3 regions of the Pseudoalteromonas sp. UBA2102 genome follow, and region 3 is predicted to be linked to each of the others. Evidence: predicted binding sites of a transcription regulator. Region 3 holds the regulator's gene; each other region holds the start of a gene.

Evidence for each region. Region 3 encodes sigma-54, which starts transcription at its own class of promoters, with help from an activator protein. Its sites were predicted from a motif close to GTTGGCACGNNNNTNGNNT; they were not measured.
Region 1: B2R65_RS02110 (PspA/IM30 family protein) is a predicted target of sigma-54. The motif match lies at 4,446-4,464, and genes of this name have one in related genera.
Region 2: fliE (flagellar hook-basal body complex protein FliE) is a predicted target of sigma-54. The motif match lies at 2,855-2,873, and genes of this name have one in related genera.

The regions. Positions count from the first base shown of each region.
Region 1 covers NZ_DCYU01000021.1:6,575-16,792, reverse strand. Annotated here, with positions in the region: gene orn (oligoribonuclease) at 1-92, shown strand, start outside; tRNA gene B2R65_RS02150 (tRNA-Gly) at 351-426, shown strand; tRNA gene B2R65_RS02145 (tRNA-Gly) at 545-620, shown strand; tRNA gene B2R65_RS02140 (tRNA-Gly) at 816-891, shown strand; gene B2R65_RS02135 (secondary thiamine-phosphate synthase enzyme YjbQ) at 1,074-1,502, opposite strand; gene B2R65_RS02130 (chemotaxis protein CheX) at 1,499-1,966, opposite strand; gene B2R65_RS02125 (transcriptional repressor) at 2,039-2,473, opposite strand; gene B2R65_RS02120 (MarC family protein) at 2,568-3,188, shown strand; gene dusA (tRNA dihydrouridine(20/20a) synthase DusA) at 3,270-4,259, shown strand; gene B2R65_RS02110 (PspA/IM30 family protein) at 4,505-5,197, shown strand; gene B2R65_RS02105 (PspC domain-containing protein) at 5,208-5,414, shown strand; gene B2R65_RS02100 (hypothetical protein) at 5,424-5,750, shown strand; gene B2R65_RS02095 (copper chaperone PCu(A)C) at 5,830-6,342, shown strand; gene B2R65_RS02090 (DUF2333 family protein) at 6,351-7,337, shown strand; gene B2R65_RS02085 (TIGR04219 family outer membrane beta-barrel protein) at 7,341-8,111, shown strand; gene B2R65_RS02080 (TIGR03899 family protein) at 8,136-9,023, opposite strand; gene B2R65_RS02075 (SRPBCC family protein) at 8,992-9,573, opposite strand; gene B2R65_RS02070 (bifunctional diguanylate cyclase/phosphodiesterase) at 9,715-10,218, shown strand, end outside.
Region 2 covers NZ_DCYU01000111.1:7,416-17,633, reverse strand. Annotated here, with positions in the region: partial or broken gene fliG (flagellar motor switch protein FliG) at 1-751, opposite strand, end outside; gene fliF (flagellar basal-body MS-ring/collar protein FliF) at 744-2,459, opposite strand; gene fliE (flagellar hook-basal body complex protein FliE) at 2,480-2,812, opposite strand; gene B2R65_RS15040 (sigma-54-dependent transcriptional regulator) at 2,985-4,409, opposite strand; gene B2R65_RS15035 (sensor histidine kinase) at 4,406-5,518, opposite strand; gene B2R65_RS15030 (DNA-3-methyladenine glycosylase I) at 5,651-6,244, shown strand; gene B2R65_RS15025 (sigma-54 dependent transcriptional regulator) at 6,515-7,951, opposite strand; gene B2R65_RS15020 (motility associated factor glycosyltransferase family protein) at 8,294-10,218, opposite strand, start outside.
Region 3 covers NZ_DCYU01000073.1:70,831-81,048, reverse strand. Annotated here, with positions in the region: gene B2R65_RS10385 (zinc-dependent metalloprotease) at 1-1,242, shown strand, start outside; gene mgtE (magnesium transporter) at 1,289-2,647, opposite strand; gene B2R65_RS10375 (HPr family phosphocarrier protein) at 2,907-3,179, opposite strand; gene rapZ (RNase adapter RapZ) at 3,220-4,065, opposite strand; gene B2R65_RS10365 (PTS sugar transporter subunit IIA) at 4,085-4,537, opposite strand; gene hpf (ribosome hibernation promoting factor) at 4,542-4,829, opposite strand; gene B2R65_RS10355 (RNA polymerase factor sigma-54) at 4,857-6,356, opposite strand; gene lptB (LPS export ABC transporter ATP-binding protein) at 6,426-7,151, opposite strand; gene lptA (lipopolysaccharide transport periplasmic protein LptA) at 7,148-7,696, opposite strand; gene lptC (LPS export ABC transporter periplasmic protein LptC) at 7,686-8,240, opposite strand; gene kdsC (3-deoxy-manno-octulosonate-8-phosphatase KdsC) at 8,237-8,788, opposite strand; gene B2R65_RS10330 (KpsF/GutQ family sugar-phosphate isomerase) at 8,789-9,760, opposite strand; gene B2R65_RS10325 (calcium/sodium antiporter) at 9,763-10,218, opposite strand, start outside.

The DNA of each region.
Region 1 (10,218 bases), on a different contig from region 3:
TAAATAAAAAAGGCTCTCATTTAGCTCTCGATGACATTAAAGATTCTATTATGGAATTAAAGGTGTATAGAGAAAAATTCTTTAATTTGTAAAAAACACTTGCAAACACATTAGATTATTGTAGAATCCTGCCCCGCTCAAGACGATAACCCTCGCGGGGTTGGTGTGTTTGAGTGGTTTAAATACCATCAGTAAGTGCGGCACTAGCTCAGTTGCCAGAACGTAGGACGCGACCTGTCGCGCACTAACGGACAAATTACTGACAATCTATAAAGCGGCACTAGTTCAGTTGCCAGAATGTAGGACGCGACCTGTCGCGCACCAACGGACAAATTACTGACAATATTTAAGCGGCACTAGCTCAGTTGGTAGAGCGCGACCTTGCCAAGGTCGAGGTCACGAGTTCGAGCCTCGTGTGCCGCTCCAATTTCTCATCAAAGAAATTGGAGTATTGAATAAAATGTAATGCGGCACTAGCTCAGTTGCCAGAACGTAGGACGCGACTCGTCGCGCACCAACGGACAAATTACTGACTAACTATAAAGCGGCACTAGCTCAGTTGGTAGAGCGCGACCTTGCCAAGGTCGAGGTCACGAGTTCGAGCCTCGTGTGCCGCTCCAATTTCTCACCAAAGAAATTGAAGTATCGAATAAAATGTAATGTGGCACAAGTTCAGTTGCCAGAATGTAGGACGCGACCTGTCGCGCACCAACGGACAAATTACTGACAATCTATAAAGCGGCACTAGCTCAGTTGCCAGAACGTAGGACGCGACCCGTCGCGCACCAACGGACAAATTACTGACAATCTATAAAGCGGCACTAGCTCAGTTGGTAGAGCGCGACCTTGCCAAGGTCGAGGTCACGAGTTCGAGCCTCGTGTGCCGCTCCAATCTCTATATATCCCACAAAAATAAACACCTCTAAAACAATATTTTGATCTGATTTATACCTACGAAAATTATTTATAAATATTAAACGCACGAGTGGCCCCATGCCGCCGCGCGATATAAAGGGTTTTAAATAATGCGAAGTGACGCGGGTAAAAGCTAGGGAGGGGAGGTCAATACAAGGTTAAAAGGTTTCGCCTTGCAAGGTCGCTATAATACGTCTTGCACCGCCAGCGTCGCGATGCTCGCCTAAGTAAATACCTTGCCATGTACCTAGCGCTAAGCGACCATTGCTTATAGGAATACTTAATTCACACCCTAACGTACTGGTTTTTATATGGGCTGGCATATCATCATCACCTTCGTAATCGTGACGATAGTAAGGCTGGTGCTCGGGAACAAAATGGTTAAAGTGGCTTTCCATATCCATGCGCACTGTTGGATCGGCGTTTTCGTTTATGGTTAAACTTGCCGATGTGTGCTGAATAAACAAATGTAATAGGCCAACTTTATAATTAGCCAGCTCGCTCAGCTGCGCGAGTATTTCATCATCAATTAAATGAAACCCTCGGGCGCGCGGTTTTAAAGTTATTTGAGTTTGTTGCCAGCTCATAACTTATCAAAGCTAACTTCTATATTTGCATCGCCTGCATCACAGCTAAACGGCATGATTATTTTTTTGCCCTTACTTTTATGTGTGATGGTGTGGCCTTTACCTGCAACTACAATTGGCGTAGCCATATCAAAGTCATAGCCTTTTTCGCCGAGTAAGTTTTTAGCTCCACCGGTAACCATATTAGTAATTTCCCCAACCATATCAGTTACTTCATCGTCTATGTTGTCAGGGCGCTCACCAAGCATACGTTCCATGATGGTCAGAGCTAAGTTTTCATCAAAGGTAATTGAAAATGAGCCACGAGTTTGCGCGCCCACCATGCCAATTAAACCAGATACATCGCCACAGGCGACTTCGTCTGTTTTAATACGCGGCTTACCTGGTTTTAACTCGGTTTGTGCCATTGTAGATAACACATTGATCAAAGAAGATAAAAATGGATTAATGAACTCAACATTCATGTTAGGTACTCTTAAAATTGGTGCTAAAGTGGCTATCTAAATATGAGTATAGCTTTAAAACAAACTTTGGGTTTAGCTTCTACAAGACTCACACTTACCGTGTGCTTCAATAGTTTGCCCTGATACAACAAAGCCGCTTTCTGCTGCTAAGTTGTTTAGCTCGTGAGAAATAACCGTAGAGTGCAGCTCTTTTACAAAGCCACAACTGTCACAAATTAATAGCTGCACAGGATGAATATGATCAAAGTGATGGCAAAGCATAAATGCATTGGTGCTTTCTATTTTGTGAATAAAGCCCAGCTCTGATAAAAAGTCTAGCGCACGGTAAATTGTTGCAGGTTTTGCGCCTGTTTCTGTTACTTTTAATTGCTCAAGTAAATCGTACGCCCCAACGCCGCCTTGGGCGCTAGCTAATAGGCGAAATACTTTTTCGCGGATAGGCGTAAAACGCGCACCACGGTTGTCACAAACTTGTTTTGCTTTACTTACGAGTGATTCTATATTCATCATTCTCTTATCCTTACGCTACCGTGATATACTAACATACTGTGTTGTACTTGCAGCGTTTTTATTAAACACTTTTTATCTAGGAACCCCATTAATGCATGAACTGGTAGCTATATTTATTTTCTTTTTTGCGGTGATAGACCCTATAGGTACAGTGCCTGTATTTATTGCTGTGACACGTGGGGAAGATGAAAAGTTTAAACGAAAAGTTGTTTTTAAAGCCGTGGGTGTATCCGCTGTGGTTTTACTCTTTTTTGTTATTGCCGGTGAGCAGCTATTAAATGCAATTGAAATACCGCTGTCGGCGTTTCAAATAGCTGGGGGCATAGTCCTGCTTATTTTTGCGCTTTCAATGATTTTTGGTGAAAGTAAGCCCGAGTCTGAGATTAAAAGTGTGCGCGACAGCACAGAAACCGCTATTTTTCCGCTAGCCATTCCCTCTATAGCAAGCCCAGGCGCCATGCTTGGCGCAGTACTGATGACCCGCAACGAAGAATACACGTGGGTTGAGCAAGTTACTACATCGTCGATGATGTTGGTTGTATTAGTTGTTGTGCTTGTGCTGTTGTTACTCGCAAATCATGTGCATAAATTAATAGGCGACAGTGGCGCAAGTATTATAAGTAGAATCATGGGGTTAATTTTAAGCTCTGTGGCAGTTACAAATATACTCAACGGTATCGCGCATTATTTTGGTTTACAAATATACAGCTAACATTGATGCTAATTAGGCTTTTGTGTAAAATACAGCGCCTTTTTATGGGCGCATTTACTTATAATCCCCGAGGCTTTTACATTGCAAAAACGCACATTAGATAATCCAACGTTAAACAGACGTTTTTCTGTTGCACCTATGCTTGATTGGACTGATCGTCATTGTCGCACTTTTCATCGTAAGATGACTAAGCACGCTGTTTTATACTCTGAGATGATCACCACGGGGGCGATTTTATTTGGTCGCGGCGATTACCTACACTTTAATCAGCACGAGGGGCCGGTTGCTTTGCAGCTGGGGGGGTCTGATCCCGAGGCGCTAGCAAAGTGTGCAAAGCTTGCTGGTGAGCGCGGTTACGATGAGATTAACTTAAATGTAGGCTGCCCTTCAGATAGAGTACAAAACGGGCGCTTTGGTGCATGCCTAATGGCCGAGCCTGAGCTGGTTGCACAGTGTGTTGCGGCAATGAAAAGCGAAGTTAGTATTCCTGTTACGGTAAAAACACGCATCGGTATTGATGAGCAAGACTCGTATGAATTTTTATGCGCGTTAATTGAAGCCAGCCATAAAGTTGGCTGTGATGACTTTATTATTCATGCCCGTAAAGCGTGGTTAAATGGTTTAAGCCCTAAAGAAAATCGTGAAGTACCGCCTCTTGATTACCCACGCGTTTACCAACTAAAAAAAGACTACCCACAGCTCGATTTAAGCATTAATGGCGGCGTTAAAACAATTGAAGAAAGCCTAGCGCATTTAGCGCATATAGACGGCGTTATGATTGGTCGCGAAGCATATAGTAATCCATTTATGCTTAATGAGGTGGATGAAAAGATTTACGGTGAGGTGGCTAATACTCAGACTCGTCACGATGTGGTGCGCGCTATGTATGATTACATAGAAGAAGAAATGCGTTTAGGTGCTAACTTTTGGCATATAGCACGCCATATGCTGGGGATTTTTCAGGGGCAGCCAGGGGCGCGCGGATTTAGACGTCACCTTTCAGAAAACGGTCACGGTAAACAGGCTGATTTGTCGGTAATGGATAAAGCATTAAGTTTTGTGCCTGAGTAATACTTAAGCGCTGAGCAGTTATAAAAAAACCACTTTTTAAAGTGGTTTTTTTATAACTAAAATTTAGTCAAAAGATAAATAAATTAGTGATTTTAGCTTATTAGCATTCAGTTTTTAGTCAGTTTAAAATAACTTATTAGCTGTCTAACTAATTGAATTTAAATGCTTATAAATAACTTTTTGTTACTTGGCATAACTCTTGGAATCTTGTTGTTGTTATCAATTAAAAACAACAGGACAAAACAATGAGTATATTTAATCGCGTAAACGATGTTATCCAATCTAATATTGCTGCCATGCTGGATAAAGCAGAAGACCCAGAAAAACTCCTCAACCTTATGCTAAGTGAAATGCAAGAAGCGCTTAACGAATGTAGAAGTACGGCCGCAGCCTTGCTGTGCGAAGAAAAAGCGCTTAAACGCCAAATTGCACAAAAACAAAAAGACTTAACTTTGTGGCAAACAAAAGCTGAGCTGGCAGTTGCTAAAAACCGTGACGATTTAGCCAAGTCTGCGTTAGTAGAAAAACAGCGAGTAGATGAGCAAATTGCAGCAAAAAACACTCAGCTAAATACTCTAAAAGAGTCGATAGAGAAAATTACGGCAGATTGTGAGCGTTTACAGCAAAAAATGGCGCAAGCTAAAAGCAAACAAGCTCAATTAATAAAACGCCACGATATTGTTGCTGCACGTGAAAAAGTGAACATGCAATTACACAGTGACAAGGTCGCAAATGCTTTGTCTCGCTTTGAAATGATAGAGCAAAAAGTGGAAGGCATAGAAGCACAGGTTGATGCTTATGAACTTACAAATACAGCGCAATCAACCGCTGAGCAAATTGAGTCTTTAGTTAAAAATGAAAAAATAGATGCAGAGCTGGCTCGTTTAAAAGCCAGTGTTAAGCAAAGTAATACCAATACAACTGCGCGAAGCGCTTAAGGAGTAGAGTATGAATAACTTTAGAACACAGCGTGGTTGGTACAAAGATTCACTGAATAAAAAAATATCGGGCGTATGCAGTGGGTTAGCGCGTCGCCTTGATTTTCCAGTGTGGTCAACACGCTTAGTAACAATTTTATTATTTATAAGTTTTCCGTTTGCAGTAGCGCTTGGTTATTTGATTGCTCACTGCTGCCTTGAAGAGCGTGCGTATTAGGAGAGGGATATGAAAACCTTAGCAATATGTGTTGTCGTATATGTGTTACTTTTTACTGATACTGTGTCGCTAATACATTTTGATTCATGGCAGTTTCCACTGTGGATTGCAGATATGAGCTGGGTAGGACTGGAGCTGGCTGGCGTATTAGTCGCTATTATTGCAGTGGTAGCCGTAATGGCATTAGTGACTATGGGATTAATAGGCGCAGGGATTGTCGCGCTGGTTGGCACCATTTTGGCACTGTTATTTGGTTCAGTGATGATAGCCTGGCCATTATTATTTGTAGCTGTACTGTGCTGGTTGGTGCTCGATAACAAAAAAGTAACCTCTTAAGCCTTAATTTAACTGACTATTATTAGTTAACTATGTTAAATTTAAAGTGAAATTTTATGCTTTCACAAGGAATAAAGCGATGATGAAGCAGTGCTTTTTTATGGCCTCGGCGTTAATGATTAATGTGTTTTCGTCATCGGTTGCTGCACATGCTGGGCACAGCCACGATACAGACGAAGCTAAGCTTGAAGTAAGCCATGCACAAGTAAGGGCGTTTTTGCCTGGTAGTAAGTCGAGTGTTGGCTATTTAACAATTTCTAACCACGGTGGTGGTGTTGCTAAATTAACTAAAGCAACCATCGAAGGTTTAGGCCGTGTAGAAATACATGAGCACAAACATGTCAATGGCATGATGAAAATGCAACAGGTTAAAGCCGTTACTATTAAGGGCCATGAAAGCCTAAGCTTTGAGCCTGGTGGTTACCATTTAATGGTATTTGATCCACAAGAGCCACTAAAAGTAGGGCAAGAACGTAAACTCACGCTATATTTTAGTGACGGTAACCGCTTGTTTACTAATGCTCAAGTGGTTTCGCTTGAAGCGCAAGCTGCGCATTCAAAGCCATCTAAAAAACAACACGCTCATCACTAGGAGGATAAATGTCGCAACATAAAGGAAAAATAGCTGGTGCCTTGGTGGTACTACTTATTATTTTTTACGCTATTGCAGTTTATTGGAGCATTGAGCCGGCACGTTTTAACGTAGTAACTAATGCAAAAGAAACCGCGCAAGCACGCAACGAAAAAATGGTAACAGGCTATACAACCACCTCAACGCTTATTACCGTTGCTAGCACATTACTTGATAAGCAAGGTGGATATTTATCAAACGATGTGATGCTGCCAAGTGTGATAATGGATGACATGCCTGCGTGGGAATATGGCGCGCTTGAAATGGTGCGTGATTTAGCGCTATCAATGCGTAAAGACTTTAGCCGCTCACAGTCGCAATCTACCGAACATGAAGCCCTTAAAAAAGCGCAGCCACAATTTAATATTAGCTCTGAGGCATGGGCATGGCCAAGTGCCGAGGGAGAGTATCAAAAGGGAATAGACTACCTTCTTGTGTACCGCTCACAAATTGCTAACGAGCATGAGCGCGATAGCCAATTTTATTCACGTGCAGATAATCTACGTAGCTGGTTAAAAGAAGCCGAAAAGCGCTTAGGTAGTTTAAGTCAGCGTTTAAGTGCAAGTGTTGGCCAAGACAAAGTAAACACCGATTTAGCCGGTAATTCTTCAAACACGCAAGCGACCTACACACCACTTCAGCAACAAGTAAGAACGTCGTGGTGGGAAATAGACGACGTGTTTTATGAGTCGCGCGGTGCAACGTGGGCGTTATTACACTTTTTACAAGCAGTTGAGTATGACTTTGCTGATGTATTAGAAAAGAAAAATGCGCGTGTAAGCTTACAGCAAATTATACGTGAGCTTGAGGCAACACAAGAAACCGTGTGGAGCCCAATTATATTAAACGGGAATGGTTTTGGCTTTGTGGCAAATCATTCTTTAGTTATGGCAAATTATATTTCAAGAGCCAATGCGGCTTTAATCGAACTTAGCGAACTACTAGCTCAAGGATAAAAAATGAAAAAGTATTGTTTAGCAGCTGCCCTTTCAATGGCATGTTTAGCCCCTGCAGCACAGGCAGACACTCTATTAGGTTTATATGTAGGTGTTGATGGCTGGCAGTCAGATAACGACGGTCAGTTTTCTTACAAAGATAACGCACCACAAGATTTTAATTTTGAAGACGAAACCTTTATTAGCTACTACGCGGCACTAGAGCACCCAGTGCCATTAGTTCCTAACCTAAAGCTTAAATACACTGAGCTTGAACTTAATGGCTCAGCAACCCTTACTGATACGTTTAGCTTTAATGGCTCAGATTACGTAGTTGGTACAACTGCAAATACATTAAGTGATTTAACTCACATTGATTACATTCTTTATTACGAAATTTTTGATAACGATTTAATTTCAATTGATTTAGGTTTAAACGCAAAGCAGTTTGACGGTGACATTGTTGTAACTGGTACCACTCAACAAGGTGGCACTAACTTCTCTGAAACTAAAGGTTTTTCGGGCTTTGTGCCACTTGCTTATGGCCGTGCTGAAGCAGGCTTACCATTTACGGGTTTAAGTGTGTTTTTTGAAGGCAGCTTTTTAGCTATCGACGATAGTAAAGTACAAGACTACCAAGTAGGCGTAGCGTATGAACTTATTGATAACCTAGCGGTAGATGTAGCTATTAAAGCAGGTTACCGTTCTATGACGTTAGAGCTAGATGATGTTGATGATATTAACACCGATATTGACGCATCAGGCCCATTTGCGGGTATTCAAGTTCACTTTTAATTAGTGAGCTTACAGCGTGGTGTGTTATTTATTAACATGCCACGTTAAATCAAATTCTCCCTCCAATGCATTATTAATTAATTGCTTATACACCTTATTTACCGGGTAATTTATAAGCTTAGAAAGCTCATCGCCAGTTTGGGTAAACTTGTAATAGCTTAATACTAAGTCACTGCTTTTAGCTTTTAACGTCACTTTTTGCGATAAAAACGACAGGGTGAGTTCTTGGCCAGCTTTTAATACCGCCGATTCTATTTCTTTTCTGTAGAGTAAATTAAGATCCATTAGGGTTAAAATATCAGGAAAGCTGATCCCCGTTTTTCCTAAATTTAGCGATACCTTATTGCCTTTTCGTAGTAAGTCGAAAAGCGAAGGCTTTTTATAAAACCCTAATAAAATAAAGTGGCTGTCGTCTTTTGCGTTGTAGCTGCTCAGCGATACACACTTTTGTAATGCATCAGCTTCGCGTTGGGTCATATGCTTGAGTGTTTGTAAGCTTTTTATAGAAAATGTACCGGGGTTGAGCGTCTCGCCAGTTAAAATTTTAGCCCACAGTGTTTGCATCGATTCATTTGAGGTGTCTTCACATAAGGCAATAAAGCGCTCTACCCAGTCGGCATCTGGTTGTTTATTGCTTGCCACATCGGGGCAAAACCCCATTGCTTTAGCTAAAATGGTTTCTATATTTTGCTGCTGTTTTATAAGCAGTAAATCTTGGCGCTTTTGGGCGCGCGCTAAAATAGGGTTATCGCTATTTATGTGATAAAGCGGGTTTAGATCGCCTTTAGAGCCGTAACTTTGATCTGTACTTGATTGCCCAGTATTTGTGGTTATTTTTTTTACGGGGTAGCCAAGTAAAGACTCAATGATATTGGCGAGGTTAATTCTCGCTTGGGCTGATTTTACTGTCATCGTTATCCAGCTGTGTTTTTTGGTCGCGTAATTGCGCCACTGTTTGTAAGTTATTTAAGCCAAGTGACACTGTATTGCTTAATACATACTCGCTAAAAATTGATAGATAACCCGAAATTAGCGGGGTATTGGTTTGGCCATTAATATTACACGTTACATTTACCACACCTTCTACTTCGGTAAATGTAATTTCACCTTCAATAATATGCTCATTTTTTAAAAGTGCATTAAAGGTCATTTTATTTTGCGAAAGCGACGTAATGGTCATTTCTCCATACCCCCAGTCGCTTTGCCACGATTGATGCGCGCCTATACCGCGACTAGGTTCGCCTAAAGTAAAAGTGATAGACGGATCTACTTTGCCCCAAGGTGACCATGTATGCCAAAGGCTAAAGTCAGAGACCAGCGATTTAACGGTCGCTACATTGGCATTTATTTGTATGTTTTTATTTACGCTGTAATTTTGCGGCAGGGTTAAACCAATCAAAATAGCCACTAAAACTAACAATAAGAGCGTTTTTATAAGGATTTTAAAAAATTTAATAGGCACACCTTTTACGAGTTTTTTAGTTTGAAATATAACAACTTTTTATTAATCGACTATAGTATGAATTAGCCTATAAACCAAAAATATATTTTTAGCACATAGGTATGAGCTTATATAAGTATTAAAACTGATAAAGGGTAGATAATGTCGTCAGAGCAAAGCGATTTTTTATTTTTAGCGCCAGACAGCGAAGAAGAAATAACCCAAGAATTATCTGATTTTTGGGATGTTTTGATCGTTGATGACGATCCTGAAATACATTCAGTGACTAAGCTTGCGTTATCGGGCGTAGAGTTTTGGGGGGCAGGGCTGCGTTTTCACGATGCGTACTCTGGCAGCGAAGCCATCGAAATACTCAAAAACAATAATACAATATCCGTTATTTTTTTAGATGTAGTGATGGAATCTGATGATGCGGGTTTGCAAGTTGTAAAACGCGTACGCGAAGAGCTTAACAACCAGCATGTGCGAATTATTTTACGTACCGGCCAAGCGGGCAACACCCCAGAAGAAAAAGTAATTCGCGAATATGACATTAACGATTATAAAACAAAAACAGAGTTAACTCGTTCTAAATTAGTAACTTCTTTAATTACCGCTATTCGCTCGTACGAGCAAGTATGCCAACTTGAGTATCAAAGTGATGCG
Region 2 (10,218 bases), on a different contig from region 3:
CAAACACAAACATAAGATCTTGAATTTGCTGAGACATTTCTTCATCGTGCTCACGAATAGAGTCCATCAACTGCCCTTCTACATTTGTATCTAGGTAGTTCATTATATCTGCCGCGGCTTTTAAGCCACCCATTTTAGCGGCTTGTGCGCCTGCTTGGCCGGCAAATTGTTTTTCCATAATCTCGTTAAGTTCTTGCAATGCTGCAGGTTGCACTTCTTCAAGGTTCGCAATACGCATAGTTAAATCTAGGCGCACTTTTTCAGGAAATTGCGCTAGGATTTCTGCAGATTGCTCAGGCTCTAAATACGATAAAACAATAGTTTGAATTTGCGGGTGCTCATTACGAATAATATTGGCAACTTGCTTTGAGTCCATCCATTTAAGTGAATCTAAGCCTTTAGCGCCCGAGCCCATTACAATTTGGTCTATTAAACTAGCAGCTTTATCTTCACCTAATGCGGCGGTAAGCGCCTTTTTAATAAAGTCTTCTGACTGGAAGCCAATTGTACTAAAGCTTTGTATTTGTTCTATAAATAAGTTGTGAACTGCGCTTATTTTAGATTGTGACAAGTCATCTAGCGCAGCCATTGCCATACCCACTTTTTGCACTTGCTTAGGCTCTAAGTGTTTAAGTATTTGCGCTGCGTCTTCTTCAGATAAGCTCAATAAAAGAATCGCGGCTTTATCTACGCCATCTAACTTGTCAACATCAAACGCTGGCGGGAGTTGTTTTTGTTCTTGATCAGTCATCTTCTGTTAACCACGCTTTCACTACTTGTGATGAGAGTTCAGGTTCGTTCGCTACAAGTGCTCTTACCGCTTTAAGCAAATCTTCGTCGCCATGTAAATCTGGCAGCTGTAGTGTACCATCGCTTGAGAAGCCTACAGAAGCAGAATCAAAGTCTTTATTTAGCATATCTAGCGTGCTATCGCCAATATCAACTCCTGAGCTTAATGCATCTTCATCGTACTCTTCGAGCGTATCATCTGGGTATATTAAGCGTTTAAGCATAGGCTTAACAACTGCCATAATAAGCACAATAATAACCAGCGCACCCAGTACTAAGCGGACGATTTTCATAAACCAGTCCTGCTCCCACAGCGGTACTTCTAAGTCTAAATCAACTGCTTCGCGTACAAATGGCACGGTTACCACCTCTAATGCATCGCCGCGTTGCATATCAAAACCTACCCCACCTTGTAATAGGCGACGTATATTTGACAAAGCCTCTACCGAGCGCGGCGCCATAGCTGTTTCGCCGTTTTCACCTACTTTTGGCACATAATCAACGGCAACCGAGACGCTAATTCTGCGAATAACCCCTGTTTGCTGGCGCTTATGCGAAATGGTGGTGTCTAGCTCAAAGTTACGTGTAGCCTCTTTATGCACTCGGCTTGGGTTCGTTGCCGTACCAGCATTGCCTTGACCTGCCACTTCTGGAATAGTTGAATTCATAGGTGGCTGATTAGTCAGTGCCCCAGGAATTCCTACCGCTAAGCCACCAATGTTGTTCTCTTCAAATGTGGTTTCGCTTCTTACTGCTGGTAAGTCTGGGTTGTAGCGCTTTTGTGTTTCTTCTACTGAGCTAAAGTCCATGTTTAAATCAACTTGCGCAGTGTAGTTACCCAAGCCGACTACGGGAATAAGAATACTGTCTATTTTTTCTAAATACTCTTGCTCACGCTTTCTTTCAATGTCGTACTCTTTACGAGAGCGTGCTGCTAATGAGTCTTGCGAGCCTGAATTAAGTAAGCGGCCGTTTTGATCTGTTACCGTAACACGTGAAGGCTCAAGCCCTTGTACTGCAGAGGCAATCATATCAACCACTGAGTCAATTTCTTCGCCATCAAGCATTCTGCCGCGCTTAAGAGTTAATACCACTGTGGCTGATGGCTTTTTCTCTCTACGTGCAAATACGTTTTCTTTTGGAATGGCTAATAAAACTTTAGCGCGTGTTACGTTGTTTAATTCTTCTATGGTGCGGGCAAGTTGTTGCTCGCGGCCATGTTTTAAACGTTCTCGCTCTAATCGCTGGCTAACACCAAAGCCCATATCTTGCATTATGATATCGGTGCCTGAGGTAGGACCTTGCTCTAGGCCTTCACGGGCCATCAGCAATTTAATGTTTTGATACTCGCTTTCATCAACCGAAATTACGTTGCCATCTAGCTCGTAGTCAATTTTTTGTGCATCTAAAAAATCAAGGGTTTGGATCAGCTCTTCTGTTGGCATTTTACCCAGCGGACGCATGTCTGGCTGACGTGCCCAAATAATCACAAATATAGCAATAGCTAAACAAATAGCCAGCGCAATAATAAGGGTGACTTGGCGAAGCACATCAACACCATTTAAGGCGCTTAAGTAGCCCGACTTTTGTTCTTGTTGCTCGTTATCTTCGCTTTGGTCAATACCGCCGCCAGCAAGAGCAAGATCTGTTGATTGATTAGATTGCGCCACAATAATTCTCCACTACCTACTTAAACAGGCATGTTCATAATTTCTTGGTATGACTCAACAAGTTTATTTCTTACTTGTACTGTAGCCTCAAATGCCACTGACGATTTTTGTGAGGCAATCATTGCCTCAGCAAGCGATACACTTCTATCACCCATTTCAACAGCCACTACTTTTTGTTTGGCATCTTGTTGTAAGCCATTAACCGTGTTTAATGCATCACTTAGTAAGTCACCAAATTGAGCAGACGATGTCGGCTGAGCTTGAGTAGGTAGCTTATTGATTTGATTTGTATGGCCTGCTTCTAAAGCCATTGATTGCATTTCTTGAAATAGCGCGCTGTTTTGAATTTTCATAATTTTCTCTGGCAAATGCAGTTAACGTTCATAAAGGGAATAAAGCACAAAGTGTGCCATAAAAATAAACCTTTAATTACAAAAGGTTAACTATTGTTTTTGAGAGTCAGAGATTTGACAACCCTAAACTAAGCGTGGTTAGTTTAGGGTTATATGGAAGAAAGGGATAAAGTTATGCGGGCAGCGAAATACCTAAATCGCGCATTTGTGCTAGTTTATAACGTAAAGTACGCGGGCTGATCCCAAGTGTTTGTGCAACATCTTTTCGTTTGCCTTGGCAGCGCGCTAGGGTTTCTAATATTATTTTATGCTCTTTATCTTTTAGCTCATCTTTATAGCTGCCAGTATCAACACTAGGCAGGGAGCTACTCACCTCTGCAGGCGTTATTTTGTCATCATAATACGCGCCACTGGAAGTACTCACTTGCTCAGGCGCTATCTCCTGTTTAGGCATACTGTTAATTGGCGCTTGCATTAAGTTTTCAATAAAAATAGCCTGTTCGCCAATTGCATTGCCCGTTCGCAAAATAAGCGCACGTTGAATTACGTTATCAAGCTCGCGTACATTACCAGGCCATGCATGGCTTAGTAATTTTTGTTCAGCGGCACTATCAAGCGTTGCTAGCGGCTCTTTACTTTTAACTAAATGGCGCTCTATTAAATGCTTAGCCAATACAATTATATCCCCTGGGCGCTCACAGAGCGGTCGCCACATTAGGGGGAATACATTTAAGCGATAATATAAGTCTTCTCTAAATTGGTTATCTGCAACGGCTTCTTTTAGGTCGCGGTTACTGGTGGCGAGTACTCTTACATCGAGTGAAATTGTTTTTCGGGCACCTAAACGCTCAACTTCACGCTCTTGCAATACCCGTAATAGCTTAGCTTGCAGCCCCAAGTCCATTTCGGTTATTTCATCAAGTAATATGGTGCCGCCTTGGGCTTGTTCAAATTTACCTGGGCATGCTTGTATTGCACCGGTAAACGCGCCTTTTTCGTAGCCAAATAAAGTAGCTTCAAGCATGTTTTCGGGAATAGCCGCACAGTTTATTGCCACAAAAGGCGCATCGCATCGGTTTGATTTATCGTGAATGTATCGCGCTAGCACTTCTTTACCAGAGCCACTAGGGCCTAGCACCATAACACTTGCATCTGAGCGCGCCACTTTGCTCGCCAGTTCTAAAAGCGCAATACTGCTAGGGTCGGCAACAATTGGGCCGTCAGTGTCTTTTGGCTTTTCGGGTAAATACCGACTAACCATATTTAAAAGCACCTCAGGGGCAAATGGTTTAGCCATATAATCAATTGCGCCTAAGCGCATTGCCTCTACTGCATCATCAATCGTTGCATAGGCAGTCATCATTAATACGGGGAGATCTGGGTAGTTAAGCTTAATGCTTCTAAGTAAATCTAGGCCGCTCATCGCGCCCATTTGCACGTCGCTGACCACTAATGAAAACTCAGATTTTTTTAATTGGATCATGGCTTGCTCAGCACTATCGGCTGCAACACAGGCAATACCCGACATCTCTAACGTGTCTATGAGTGCTTCTCTTAAACCTGCATCATCTTCAACCACTAGTATTGTATTACTCATGCTGTTTTCTCCTGCGTTGAGGCCGTGCATATGGGCAGCAATAAACTAAAACATGCACCACCATTGGCATTATTAACCACTTCAACACGTCCTTGATGCGCATTAGCCACAGAGCTTACAACAGCAAGCCCAAGCCCTGTACCTTGGCTTTTTGTGGTATAAAACGGTTCAAAAATTTTCTCTATTTTGCTCAACTCTACACCAGGGCCGTTATCGCATACGCTAATACGCACGGTATCGGGTTCGCTACTATCGCGCTGCGCTTTTAATGTCACCTGGGCTTGGCTGCCAATAATTTGAATACTATTGTGAATAAGGTTTTGAATAGCACTGGCCAGCGCGGTTTTATTACCGGTAATTTCTATGTCTGGCTCTGGTAGCTCAACAACAAGTGAGCTGTTATTTAAGGCCACCATTGCATCGGCACCTAGTTTTACCTCGTTTAAAAGCTGCTGCATAGAAACCTGTTCAACCACTTGTTGCTCGCCGCTTTTGGCAAAAAGTAGCATATCGTTAACTTGGGTTTCTAAATCTTTTAAACGCGACATTAACTTAGTTTGAAAGTTATCCCGTGATGACTCTGGTAGCTTTTTAGAGCCCAAATTGGCCGCGTACAACATAGCCGCCGAGAGCGGTGTACGCACTTGGTGCGCAAGCGATGCCACCATTTTACCTAACGCGCTTAGGCGCTGCATATGGGCTACGCGCTTTTGCAAACGGCGCGTTTCTGTTAAATCTGTCATTAATATTAATTGCCCAGGCTCTGGCGCTAGCGCAGTAATATCAAGCTTTATAAGTCGCCCATCTTTGAGCGACACTTCATGTCCATCATCTTGGTGGGGACGAAAAGAGCGTTGAATAATGTTAAACCACTTCTCTCCTTCGAGCGGCTCGCCTAACATATCAATCGCTATTTGATTGGCTTTTGCGATAAGCCCTTTGCCATCAAGCACAACAACACCCGCAGGCATAGTATCAACTAAGTGCGACAGCCAACTTGCTTGCTGTCTTAAATCACTTAATTCACCAATGTACTCTTCTTGAAGTAAACATGGGTTATACTGTTTTGCAGTAATAAACTGTGGTTTAAGTACACTCGCAAGGGCCATAATCAAATCTCTTAATGATGTAGATACAGGGCTAAATGCACAATTTATACCAATATTATTTTATATATTTTTCATTTAGTTACCTTACAATATCGCGTAACAAAAAAATGACGCACACTAAAAGGAATAATAATGAGTGAGCAAAATAAATGCCGTTGTGCATGGCTCGACGCCACAAAGCCTGATTATGTGAAATACCATGATGAAGAATGGGGAGCCCCCCTTTATGACGACACGAAATTATTTGAATTTATTACTCTCGAGTCGGCGCAAGCGGGCTTAAGTTGGTACACCATTTTAAAAAAGCGCGCAGGCTATAAAAAAGCATTTGCTAATTTTAATGTGCAAAAAGTGGCTAACTTTACAGCCGATGATATAGAACGGCTAATGCAAGATGAGAGCATAGTGCGTAACCGCTTAAAAATTGCTGCCACCGTTAATAATGCTCAGCGGTTTATTGAGATTCAAAAAGAATTTGGCAGCTTTAGTAATTACCAATGGCGATTTGTGGGCAATAAACCAATTATTAGTGATTTAAATAGTGTTGAAGACACCCCTGCAATTACCGAGGAGTCAAAAGCGTTTGCAAAAGATTTAAAAAAACGAGGTTTTAAATTTTTGGGCCCTACAACGGTATACGCACATATGCAGGCCTGTGGCATGGTAAACGATCACAGTAATGATTGTTTTAGAAAAGAAGAAATTATAAAGGCGTTTAGTGAGTAAGCGATTTGCTCACAAAGAGGTTTAAAGGCTCGCTTTAGAGAAGTAACGTGTAAGTTAATTGTGGTTTCTCATTTGACCTCGTTTTTTGGGGGGGCTAAGTAATTAGAAGCTGCGCTTTTTACGCGAGCAAGCTTCGCGTCTACCGCCAAAGTTTAAGTTTGCGTTTATCTTGTAAACGCGAAGCTTGCTTGCGTGACGGGCAAAGCCCGTAAATTAACTCCTCAAAAATGAATAATAAATAACGAAAAGTCTTTCACCATTTGCATACTGCTAATCTCGCGATAGATTGTACTTTTTCATTTTTTCAACAAGCGTTGTACGCCTTACACCTAATATTTCTGCGGCGCGCGCAACAACGTAATCAAAACGCTCTAACGCTTGGGTAATTAAGCTTATTTCAAGCTCTGCTAAATAATCTTTAAGCTCTATACCTTCTTCGGGTAATACGCCAGATCCCGGTTGGCTAAATTCAGGCTCAGGTTCATTATCATAATCGCTAAAACCTGAGCTAAAAATATCGTTAAAGGCATCTTTTTCAAGTAGCTCTTCAGGGTACTCTGGCTCGTATGCGTCTACCTCGATGTAGCGATATTTATTGGGTAAATCGGGTACATCCACTACTTTTTCAGGGAACATAATCACCATGCGCTCCACTAAATTAGCAAGCTCTCGGATATTACCAGGCCAAGCATGTTCTTTGAGGCTCTCAACCGCGCGCTCTGTAAATTTAGCCGACGTACCACTTTGCTCATTAACACGGCGCATTAGCTCTTTAAGTAATAAAGGTATGTCGTCAGCACGTTCATTAAGTGACGGGTTTTCAATAGGAAACACGTTTAGACGGTAATATAAATCTTCCCTAAAGCTGCCCTTTTCAATCATTTCCTCAAGGTTGCGATGAGTAGCGGCAATCACCCGTACATCTGCTTGAATAGCTTTTGTGCCACCTACACGCTCGTAGCTGCGCTCTTGTAATACACGCAATAACTTTACTTGCATTTGCAGCGGCATATCGCCAATTTCATCTAAAAATAGCGTACCGCCTTGAGCCAATTCAAAGCGCCCTTTACGTGCAGAAATAGCGCCGGTAAACGCCCCTTTTTCGTGACCGAATAACTCGCTTTCGAGCAACTCTCCAGGAATAGCACCACAGTTTACTGGTACAAACGGCCCAGTATTGCGTTTAGATAATAAATGGACGTTACGCGCAACCACCTCTTTACCTGTACCCGACTCACCTAAAATAAGCACGTTTGCATCGGTTTTAGCCACTTGCTCAATTAAAAAGCGTACGTTTTTAACTGCGTCTGTTTCGCCAACTAAACCATCAAATGTTTTGTGTGGTTTATGATGCTTGTGACTTCCAGGAAGCATACGTTGGTACTGTTGGCAGTCGTGTAATAACTGTGTGGTTACTTCGTGATTAAACGGCTCACAAATTAAGCCCACTACATTAGCAATACTTAATAAGGGCTTGAGTGTTTCACCAATCAGTAAAAAAGGCAGGGTTGGAAAACGCTTAATTAAGCTTTCATGATCTAAGCTTTGCAATGCACCTAAAATAACAATGCATTCTTGTTGTTGATACTTACTAGATACTTGCTCAAAATCACTTTCGTCAAGTAACTGCACAGCTTCCCCAATAAAGGTAAGCGATGCATTTAATCCTATTGCACGGTTATTATTATTATCTAAAATCAAGATCATAGTTAGCGAGCCATAATTTCACTAATTTATTTTATTAGCTAAATTGTAAGCGAGATCTGAATGGATGCAAGTAATAGCGGCGGTTTTTTGACATAAACGCCAAAAAATAGACATCGCTATAAAACAATAATACTTAATGATTAAAACTTAAGTATTATTGTTATTCAAGTAACTTGAGTTTGTGTGCCATATAATAACTGTGACAGTAAAGGCTTAAAATTTGGTATCGGTTTAAATTGATTATTATAAAGTTGAACATTACTAATGTAATGTGGGTTCAAAATATAATTTTAAACCTATAAATAATACTAACAAATTGAAAATTAAAACCCTTATATGTATTCATATTGAGGGTTCAATCTCAGAAAATTTTTCCTCATAATCTGATTTTATCTCTTCAAAGTAACTGCAAACTATCTGAGCACTATTATGAAAATTCTCCAACGCCTGCCCCTCCTCTTCATGACTATACAGCGAATTAACTAACATAGAATGAGTATGTAAAATAGTTCCGCGTAATAACTCATCAAAGTAACTAATATTAGTGTTATTAAAACTTGAAAGGCGACGAAGTTGCTCATCTAATAATTCTAACGCTACATTAATAGAAGCTGGTTTACCTGATAGTTGCTCAATAAATAAGTTACACAAATCTAAAAACAACGGCACATCATTATGGAGCGCAACAAAAGCATCATTAGTATAAGTCTCTGAACTTTTAATCGTTTCAGTTATATTTGAAATCAGTGCGGCTTTATTCTCTATTAACGAACTAACTAATGAATCGGCCTGAGTTGGCTTAGCACCTTCAACATAAGCCCCGTCACTGCAATTTTTTACCTTTAAATGCGGATTTTGCGCTAATGTTCTTTCAAGTACAGTGTGTGAATACTTAAATATCTCATCTGTTTCCACTAGAGCGTCAGCATCAAAATTGGCTTTTAGTTTATACTTAGCTTTGTGTGTATATAAACCAGAGTCTTGGTCTCCTTTATAATAGACACTGTTTCTAGAGTGATGTTGCTTAGACTTATAGCCCATATCAACACCGAACAAAGCTATATCTGTAAAACCTATTTTTTCGCAAAAAGCCAACGCACAATTACTCACTGTTGGATTACAATTTACCAATAATGCGGGTTTTTCCTGCTGCCCCAGGCCTTGAACGAAAAGTTTACTGCTAGCCTCCCCCCACTTTACACCTTGGACTTTATCTTCAAACATAGCAAAAACAGAAGGCAATACAGTATTTAATGCAAGTAAGGTAATCCCACTAAAAAACGCTTTATCATAAAACGACGCTAAAACATCATGGGTTACTTGACAGCGTTCCATTTCACAATGAAAGTCAGGCTTTAAACCATATTTGTATAAGGCGCTGAGCGCTGTGCCGCAACTTATAACAATGGCGTTATTTTGATGTTCAATCAGCCACTGAATGTCTTTATCTAGTGATGGGCCGTTAGCAATTAAGTAGACAGGTACATTTTTTAACTCGTCTAAACTATCGGGTCTAAGAAAAGGCACATCGAAGTTTTTTGAAAAGTTTTCAATACTTAAAATAGCATCATCATAAAAACCAAACCCTAAAATATTACCGACAAACTGTAAGGATAGTTGCTTGGTAACTCGATCTAAGTAATCATCATGGTAATGCTTATATAAAAAACTGTACCCTGAGAAAAAGCGGCCAAAACGTTGAAATACTGATTCTACTTCTTTACTAATACCCAGTTCAGTATCAAACTCACCCACGCTAAAATGCAGTTCCGTATTATGTACGTTTAGCTGCTCAAAAATATCCGCCCAATCTGTTAAAAATAAGCTCAAATAAAGTAAATCAAGATGCGGCTCATAGATGTAGAGCTTCTTCACTATATGTTCTTTTACTAATGAGTTTATATGGTAACCACACCCTATACCCATTAACATTAAACTAGGTATAACCTTAGGCAAATGATTATGCTTTTTTTTCTCGTTCTGCTCTTTTAAACTAATTGAAAGTTCATTGAGGAATTGACTATGAATAAAGTCGTCTGTTAACTTTTTTCGCACTGAAAACTTATTGGTTAAAACTGTGGGCGTCTCGCAATAATCGAGATACTGTACATACGAATCTTGATAAACATCTTGTTGATATATGTTGTTCTTTTTCTCAGTATCGTAAATATTAACGTTACCGTTATCCATATGTAACTCAAAGCGATTGAGCTGATAATTTAAAAAGATATTGAATATATCAGGGTAGGTGTGCTCAAAGGCTTGCA
Region 3 (10,218 bases):
AAAGGTAACGAGGTGGCTAAAAATTTACAGGCAATGGCACTTGATAGGATTCGCCAGTTAAGTGCACACGAAATTGGCCATACGCTGGGCATTGCACATAACTTTGCAGCCTCGGTGGGGGATAGAGCGTCGGTTATGGATTACCCGCACCCACTACTTAGCTTTAACGAGCAAGGCGAGCTTGATGTAACCCGCGGCTATGCAAGCGGTATGGGCGTATGGGATACCCAAGTTATTAAGTATGGTTACAGCGACTTTACCAATCAAGATGAAAGTGCTGAGCTTGCAGCAATATTAAAAGAGAACAAAACGATGGGCCTTGAGTTTATATCTGATAGCGACGCACGCGCAAAGGGCGGGGCACACCCTACAGCGCACTTATGGGATAACGGTACTAACCCAACGCAAGAGTTACTTAGAGTGCTTGATGTACGTAAAAAAGCGCTTTCGCAATTTGGTATTAACAACATTAAAACGGGCGATGCACTCTCGCAGTTAGAAGAAAAACTCGTGCCGCTTTATTTATTTCATCGCTATCAAGTAGAGGCTGCAGTTAAGCTAATTGCGGGGGTTAACTACGAATACGAAACACGTAACAACTCACCTGCTAAGGGCGCACAAGTGGTTGCAAAAGCGCAGCAGCAAGCGGCGCTTAGTGCTATTTTAACAACATTAAAACCGGCTAATTTAATTTTGCCTGAGTCGGTGTTAGCGCTTATTCCGCCAAAAGCATATGGCGAGTCTAAATCGCGTGAAAGCATAACAGGGCGTACGGGTATAACACTTGATGCGATGGCCTTGCCAGAAGTAGCTGCGCAGCATAGTTTATCGTTATTATTAAACCCACAGCGTTTAAATCGTTTAGCTCAACAACAAGTACGTAATTATAATTTTTACAGCTTAGATGAGTTGTTAGAGCAGCTTTACAGCCAAGTGTTTAATGTGTCATCACCTAATACAATGAAAGGCAAAATCACCCAGCGGGTGCAGTTTTTAACTGCAAAAAATATGGCTGATTTAGTCACTAGTGACAAGGTAAGCCCAGAGGTGCAGGCGCAGCTACGTTTCTACTTGGTAAAATTAAGTAAAGAGTACAATCAAAACTCAATGTTAAGTAATACCAGTGTAGGAGAAAGCGCGTTTAAACAGTATTTAGCAGAGCAAATAAAACAGTTTTTAAAAGTAGGTAAGTGGCCTGAAAACTTCAGTGGTTTACCAATGCCACCGGGCTCACCAATTTAATTATATGTTTTAGTGTGTAGTGGCTACTTAACCTGAGCTCAGGTTGCTAAATAAGTAGCCACGTTGCGGTGCCTAAAAAGGCAAAAATACCGACAATATCAGTTACTGTTGTAAGTACAACACTACCGGCAAGTGCAGGGTCTATATTCATTTTTTTCAATAAAATAGGAATACATGCGCCAGCAACACCAGCCACTACAAGGTTCATAAACATTGCAAATGCGAGCACGCCGCCAAGCATAAAATCCCATTGCCAAAGCGCAATTACACTGGCTATAAGTATTGACCAAATAACCCCGTTTAATGCGCCTATCGCCAGCTCTTTAGCCATTAAAAATCGTTGGTTAGTTTGGTTAATATGGCCCACGGCAATACCGCGAATAACCAGAGTTAAAGATTGGCTACCTGCTACACCACCCATTGAGGGCACAATGCCATTGAGTACAGCTAAAATAGGTAATATATCTAAGGTGCTTTCAAAAAAGCTGGCCACAAAGGCGGCAGCTAAGGCTGTGAGTAAGTTAACGCCAAGCCATACTGAGCGTTTTTTTGAGCTTTTTAAAACAGGTGCAAAGGTGTCTTCTTCATCATCAAGACCGGCAAGGCTTAATAAGCTGTGCTCTGCATCTTCACGAATAACATCAACAATATCATCAATGGTGACACGCCCAAGCAAGTGGGCGTTATCATCGACTACAGGGGCCGATATCCAGTTATGGCGCTCAAATAACTGAGCAACTTCGCTTTCATCCATCGAAATAGGGATAGACTCACAGTCTTCATCCATTAAATCTTGAACAATTTTTTCAGGCGGGTTAGTTAACAGTGTGCTAAGTGATAATGCACCTAAAAAACAGTTATGTTTATCAACAACGTATAAATCATCGGTGCCCTCTGGAAGCTCGCCGCGTAGCCTAATATAACGCAGCACAACATCAAGTGTAACGTCTGGGCGAATGGTCACCGTATCGGTGTTCATTAGCGCGCCTGCAGAGCGCTCTTGGTAAGATAAAGCCTGTGTAGCGCGTTCGCGGTCTTGCGTATCCATAGCGCTAACCACATCTTTGTACACGGTGTCAGGAAGGCTACGCAGGACTTCACCTAAATCATCGTGGCCCATATCCTCAGTGGCCGCGGCAATATGCTCAGGTTCCATTTGTGCAATGATACCTAAACGTACATCTTCAGAGAGCTCTTCTAGCACATCCCCTTGCACATCTGGGTCAACCAGTTGCCAAAGCATGCGTCTAATTTTATGCGGAGAGGATTCAAGCAGCAGTGCTGTATCACAAGGTGCTGTTTTTGCTAGCATGCGTCTTACTTGAACAAATTGCCCACTATTAAGTGATTTAGTCACTTGTTTTAGTTGCTGTAGTGGATAGTCTTGTTCAAACGCTTCTGGCATTGGCATCCTAAATATTTTTGTGTAATGGAAAGGTGTTTAGTAAGTGGTTTTGCCCACTGTTATTTTCTTTATTTTTTGTGCTAAACCCAATGCTGGGGCTAAATTAGTGTTTAAAATTAAGTAACCAAATTTAGCAGGGGCATGGCTTTATTACCCTAAATTAAAGCACTAAATTAGGCGAGTCGGAATACCTTAATTTACTAAATCTTTATAGTTTGGCCTGATAAGTCTTTAACTTATAAGGCTATGGTGCTTTAAGTTATTCTTGTTCGTTAAATCGTTGTGCGATTAATTGCCCAACCGCATGCAAAGCTTGCTCTGAATCAGGGCCTTCACAGACTACTTTAACTTCTTTACCTTTACTGCTTTCAAGTAACATTAAAGCTAATACGCTGTCGCCTGCGGCTTCTTTATCATCTTGGTGTAAGGTGATTTTAGCATCAAACTGTACAGCTAATTGCGCAAGGACCGTTGCCGCTCTGGCGTGTAAGCCTAATTTATTTTTTATTAAAAATGTGTCTTCACAGCGCATAAATTACTATACCTAAACTGAACAGGTTATTATTTTAAGGTTACTTTTCTTGCTCACGATGACGAATTTTGACATTCGGATGCGTCATAGCAAAGCTCTCACCAATGGCTTGCGCTAAATAAACCGAGCGGTGTTGACCACCAGTACAGCCAATTGCAATAGTGAGGTAACTACGGTTATTACGCTCTAAGTGTGGCAACCAAGTTTGTACAAAGGTTTGAATTTGCCAAGTGAATTTTTGCACTATGCTGTGATTTGCCAAAAAATCTTTTACTGGTTGATCAAGGCCCGTAAGCGGTTTGAGTTCAGGCTCCCAGTGGGGGTTTGGCAAAAAGCGAGCATCAAAAACATAATCAGCTTCTTTAGGTATGCCGTGTTTAAAGCCAAACGATTCAAACGTTACAATAAGTTGCTTATCTTTTTTACCCAGTATTTTTTCGCGAATTGACTCTGCTAATTGGTGCACACTTAAATCGGTGGTATCTAGCATAAAGTCAGCGCGCGTTACGAGTACATCAAGCAGTTCTTTTTCTTTTTTTATTGCTAAATCAAGCGGCAGTGAATCGATGGATAAAGGGTGTAATCTGCGTGTTTCTGAAAAACGTTTGATCAGTGTTTGATCATCACTATCTAAATAAAACAGTGTGGGTTTAGCAAAGTCAGGAAGGTACTCGAGAATATCGTTAAATTCGTCTTGTTCTTTGGGAATATTACGAACATCTATGCTAACGGCTATTTTGTCATAGTTATCTGAAACACTTCGCACTAAAGAGGGCAGTAGGTTGACCGGAATATTATCTACGCAATAATAGCCTAAATCTTCAACCACGCGTAAAGCAACCGACTTACCTGAACCAGAACGGCCGCTTATGATAATTAACTCCATTTATAGCCCTTAGTATTTACTACGATTGATCAACAATTACTTGATACAGCTCTGCATCGGTTTTAGCACTACGCAGCTGTTTACAAAATTCTTTGTTGCTCAGTTTATCAGCTATGGTTGCCAGAGTCTTTAGGTGCTGTTGGTTATCGCCATCTGGTACGATGAGTGCAACAAAAATATCAACAGGGCAGTTATCAATAGCATCAAAGTTAACAGGAGTGTCGCTAACAAGTACTAAAGCCAGCGGCTCTTCTACGCCACCCATTCTGCCATGAGGAATGGCGATACCCCGGCCAATACCAGTACTGCCTAGCTTTTCTCTGCTTGCCAGCGCATTAAGAATATCTTGTTGTGGTAAGTAGGGGAGCTTTTCATGAGCAAGCTCACTGATAAACTCTAAAATTCTTTTTTTACTACTAAAAAGGACCGCAGCTTTGCTGCAGTCCTGGCATACTAATGTACTTAATTTCATAATATTAGTGTCTAGCAAGCTTCTCTTTATGTTTTATGACTTGACGATCGAGCTTGTCAATCAACGAGTCTATAGCGGCATACATATCTTGGTGCTCTGTTGAGGCAAATAAATCTGCGCCACTTACATGAATAGTCGCTTCTGCTTTTTGGTTGAGTTTTTCTACATCGAGAATGACATGCACATTGCTAATATGATCTGAGTGCCTTTCTAGCTTTGCAAATTTATTATTTACATAGTCTCTAAGTGAATCAGTTACTTCTACGTGACGACCAGTTAGGTTTAGTTGCATAAGCATTTCCTCTTTGTTTTTTACGTCTTATATCAAACTCTTTCTCTGATTTGACGGTGGAATAGCTAGCGATTCACGGTATTTTGCTATTGTGCGTCTAGCTACTTTAATTCCTTGCTCTGCCAATATATCCGCAATTTTACTATCACTCAATGGTTTAGCTGAGTTTTCCGCGGCAATTAGCTTTTTAATTAGGGCACGTATTGCGGTTGATGAACACTCGCCGCCATTTTCAGTGCTTACGTGGCTTGAGAAAAAATACTTAAGCTCAAATATACCACGTGGTGTATGCATATATTTTTGCGTAGTAACACGCGAAATTGTCGATTCATGCATTTCTACCATTTCAGCAACATCGTTTAAAACCATTGGCTTCATGGCTTCGGGGCCATGTTCAAAAAATGCCTGTTGCTGTTTTACAATACAGTTTGTTACCTTAAGCAGCGTGTCGTTTCTGCTTTCAAGGCTTTTTATAAACCATTTAGCTTCTTGTAAGTGAGAGCGAATAAACTGGCTATCACCACTTGATTTTACGGTACGTGACATAGCCGCGTACTGACTATTTACGCGTATTTTTGGCATGCTATCTGGGTTTAGCTCTACCACCCAGCGGCCTTTTATTTTTTTAACCGACACATCTGGTATCACATACTCCGACTCTTCCCTTACTATTGTATCTGCAGGTTTTGGGTTGAGGGTATGTATTAGGGTCATGACCTCTTTAAGCTCGTCTTCTTTAAGCTTAGTCTTTTTCATTAATGTACGATAGTCGCGTGCCGCTAATAGATCAATGTGATCGGTTAAGATCATTTTAGTTTGTTCTATAAAAGGGGTGTCTTTATCAAACTGGTTTAGCTGAATACACAAGCACTCTTGTAAACTGCGCGCGGCTATACCTACAGGGTCAAATAACTGAATACGCTTTAAAACGGCTTCTATTTCATCAAGTTCAACTTCAACTTCGTCATCGTTTTCTTGGTTAAAGCTCTCTAAAATCTCTTCGCAACTTAGCGTTAAAATACCCGAGTCATCTACAGCTTCTACAATGGCAATAGCAATGGCTTCGTCAGTTGGGCTAAAAGGAGTAAGCTGAAGCTGCCACATTAAATACTCATGTAGCGTTTCAGTAGAGGCACCTTGATAAATAGACTCATCTTCCGGCATTGGGCCTGAGGATGCCGCAGGGGCTGCGCTCATGTACTCATCCCAGGTTACATCCATTGCCATATCATCGCTAACGGTGTCTTTATTTAAAGCTTCGCCACTGTCTTGCTCGTACTCGCTGGTTGTACCGTCAGCCGATGCGCTTACGGTTACATCATCCGTATCTGCTTTTTGTTCATTTTTTCCAGCCGACTCTTCCGTGTAATCTTGCTCTTCTACTTCTAATAGCGGGTTGCTATCAAGTGCTTCTTGTATTTCTTGCTGGAGATCCAATGTACTGAGCTGCAGCAAGCGAATCGCTTGTTGCAATTGTGGAGTCATTGTAAGTTGCTGGCCCATGCGCAGCTGTAATGATTGCCTCATGTATCTCTAACAATCCTTTTATGTTGTTATAATTAATATTAGCAGATGCTTGTAGGTGTGGCTTAAATGTTACAGCCTAAATTGCTCGCCTAAATAAACATCGCGTACAGTTTTGTCATTTAATACGTGTTCTGGGGTGCCAGATGCAATTAGCTCCCCATGAGAAACAATGTAGGCTTTTTCACAAACATCAAGGGTTTCTCTTACATTGTGATCGGTAATTAATACGCCAATGCCACGGTTTTTAAGATGTTCTATTATTTTCTTTATATCTAACACTGAAATCGGATCAACACCAGCAAAAGGCTCATCCAATAAAATAAATTTAGGGTTTGCTGCCAGTGCTCTGGCAATTTCTACACGGCGGCGTTCACCACCAGAAAGCGCCATACCTTGGCTATCGCGAATATGCTGAATACTGAATTCATCAAGTAAGTTGTTAAGCGTTTCTTCTCGCGCGGCTTTATTGAGCTCTTTACGCGTTTCTAAAATAGCCATTAAGTTTTGATAAACTGTCAGCTTTCTAAATATTGATGACTCTTGCGGCAAATAGCCAATGCCTAAACGGGCGCGGCTGTGCATAGGTAATAACGTAATGTCGTTATCATCAATAGAAATTTTACCTTTGTCGCTAGGTACTAATCCTACAATCATGTAAAAGGTGGTGGTTTTACCTGCGCCATTAGGGCCCAATAAGCCAACAATGCTGCCGGCTTCTACCTCAAGGCCTACATTTTTTACAACTTGGCGGCCTTTATAGCTTTTTGCTAATAGTTTTGCTTTTAAGGTGCTCATGGTTGACCTTCGTTACCTGTTTTTTCTTTAATTTTTGCTTCAACAGGCACTAAAATTGTGTGGACACGATCCGTAGAGTTTTCGTCTTTTTCTGCGCTAATAAGCTGCTGCTGCATGTCGTAGGTAATACTTTTAGCATTAATTTTTTGACCGGCTTGTGCGACTTCAGCATCGCCAACAAGCGTTAAAAAGCGCTTTGCTACGTCGTAACGTACTTCGTTTGCGCTGGCACTCATTACGGTACCGTCGTCTTGTTTTTCTTCGAAGTAGGCTGGGCTGCCAGTGGCAATAAGGAGTTGTTTGTTATCCCCTAAGTCTTCACGTTTATGTACTTCGAGTCGGTCGGCTGTAATTTTGCGATTACCATGCACAATTTCGACGTTCTTTTCAAAAATACCTACGTTTTCTTTAAGTTGGCCTTCTTGACGGTCTGCACTAATAGAAATTTGATTTGCTGGCGGTTGAGCGGCAGGCTCAGCAGCAGAGGCGCTAAATGCAAGCATTAGCGATGGGATAATAAGTATTTTAGTGAGTTTATTGGTCATAATATATTGTTCGCGTATGGTTAATTAGTTTTATTACTTCGGTTTTTAAATCGGCTTCAAGGCCTTTACCGACAATTTTTAAATTAGGCCCAGTGACAACCACTGGCTGCTCAGAGCGCATTGTTAACGCTTTAATGTCGACTTCGATGTTATCGGCATTGATGTTATCTATCATGGCGTTATCAACTAAATTTTTAGCAACCACATTGCCTTCTAAAATAAGTTGTTTATCTTCGTAAAGCGTTGCTTCGTCTGCATTTATTCGCCATGTTTGTTTTTCGTTATATAAAGTAAAAATAGGTTTTTCAAAAAATGTAAAACCAAGCTGTTGGTACAGCTCCATTTTAGCCGCTGTGACTTTATGGCTTATTTTGCCTTGCTCGTCATAGGCTGTTTGCTTAAGCTCTATAGCGGTGTAATCGGGCTTTGCAATTACTTCAGGTTCTTGCTCTAGCGCTACATTGGTTTGGGTAAAATAAGGGTACCAAAGCCAAACCATACAGCCGATGAATAACGCACTGAGTATAACGCGTGCTGCATTCATGAACTGGTGCCTTGTGTTGTCAGCGCTATGCCATTCTCTAGCATAAGTAAGTCTGTGAGCTCTCTAACGGCGCCAAAGCCGCCAGGCATTTGCGTAGTGTAATGCGATAAGCGCTTAATAAGCGGGTGCGCATCGTTTACTGCAACGGCAAAGCCAACGCGCTCCATTACTGGCATGTCAGGGCCATCGTCGCCAATGTAGGCTATTTGTTCATCAGTTAACTTTAAAGTGTTTTTGAGTTCTTGATAAGCAATAAGTTTGTCTTCTTGGCCTTGATAAATGTGCTGCACGGTTAAGCTGCTCATGCGAGTTTGCACTATTTCTGAGTGACGCCCCGTAATGACCGCAACTTCAAAACCGCTATTGATCAGCGCTTTAATGCCAAAACCATCTTTTGTATTAAATGCTTTTAATTCTTCGCCTTGGTTACCGAGGTAAATTCGGCCATCAGAAAATACACCATCAATATCGCATATGAGTAGTTTTACTTTTTTGGCGCGTGCTTTGGCATCATCGCTTAGCGGTTGATAGAGATCTTCAAATTGCATTTATAATACTCCTGCTTTTAAGAGGTCTTGCATATTTAAGGCGCCTATTGGCTGGTTTTTATCATTGACCACAATTAAACCATTAATACGTTTGTTTTCCATTATGTTTAGGGCTTCAGCTGCAAGTATATCGGCCGTGGCAGTTGTGCATGATTTGGTCATAACCTGGCTAATAGCGGTGCTATGTATATCCACTCTTTGCTCTAAAATACGGCGTAAGTCACCGTCGGTAAAAAGGCCAGCAAGCTGTTGATTGTTATCTACAATAGCGGTCATGCCCAGCCCTTTGGCTGACATTTCTATTAACGCGTCTTTAATTGTTTGCGTTACACCTATAATAGGGGTGTTTGTGCCGCTGTGCATTACATCTTTTAAAGTGAGCAACAATCGCTTACCTAAACTGCCACCAGGGTGAGAGAGTGCAAAGTCATCGGCGGTAAAGCCGCGTGCTTCTAAAAGCGCAACTGCCATTGCATCACCCATTGCTAAAGTAGCTGTGGTGCTTGCTGTAGGCGCTAAACCTAATAAACAGGCTTCTTGTTCTACTTTTATGCATACGTGCACATCGGCAAGTGTTGCCATAGTAGAGAGCGGGTTGCCCGTCATCGATATTACTTTTGCGCCAAGGCGTTTAAGCACCGGAATAATATTAAGTACTTCGCTGGTTTCGCCCGAGTTTGATATAAGCATAACCACGTCATTTTTGGTTATCATGCCTAAATCACCATGGCTTGCTTCGCCTGGGTGAACAAAAAAAGCAGGGCTGCCTGTACTTGCAAGGGTAGCAGCAATTTTATTACCAATATGGCCTGATTTACCCATGCCAATAACAATAATGCGGCCTTGGCAATCAAACATGAGCTGACACGCACTATGAAAGTTTTCGTCAACGTATTGTGTAATATCAGCAAGCGCTTGGCGTTCAATGTTTAATACGCGTAAACCTTGCTCTATAAAATTTAGTTGTGCCATTGTTACCCTACTTGACTAAAAATATAACCTTGGTACGCCAAAAATGCGATGAGTAATAGGCCACCTTCTACTCTATTGATACGCTGAGAACCTCTAAAGTTCAATGACATAATAATAAGCGCAAGCGTAGCACCTAACATAATAAGTATGTCGCGGTTTGCAAGTGACGGGTCAACCACTGATGGGTTAATAATACCTGCAAGTGGTAATACCGCTAAAATATTAAATATATTTGAGCCCACAATATTACCTAGGGCTAAATCATCTTCGTTTTTAAGTACACCCGCTACAGAAGCTGCAAGTTCAGGTAAACTTGTGCCAATGGCAATAATGGTTAAGCCAATTACTAAGTCGCTTAAACCAAAGTATTTAGCAATATCGACTGCTGAACCAACTAAAAAGTGTGAGCTAACAGGTAATAAAACCATGCCGACAATTAGCCATAAAACGGCTTTCTT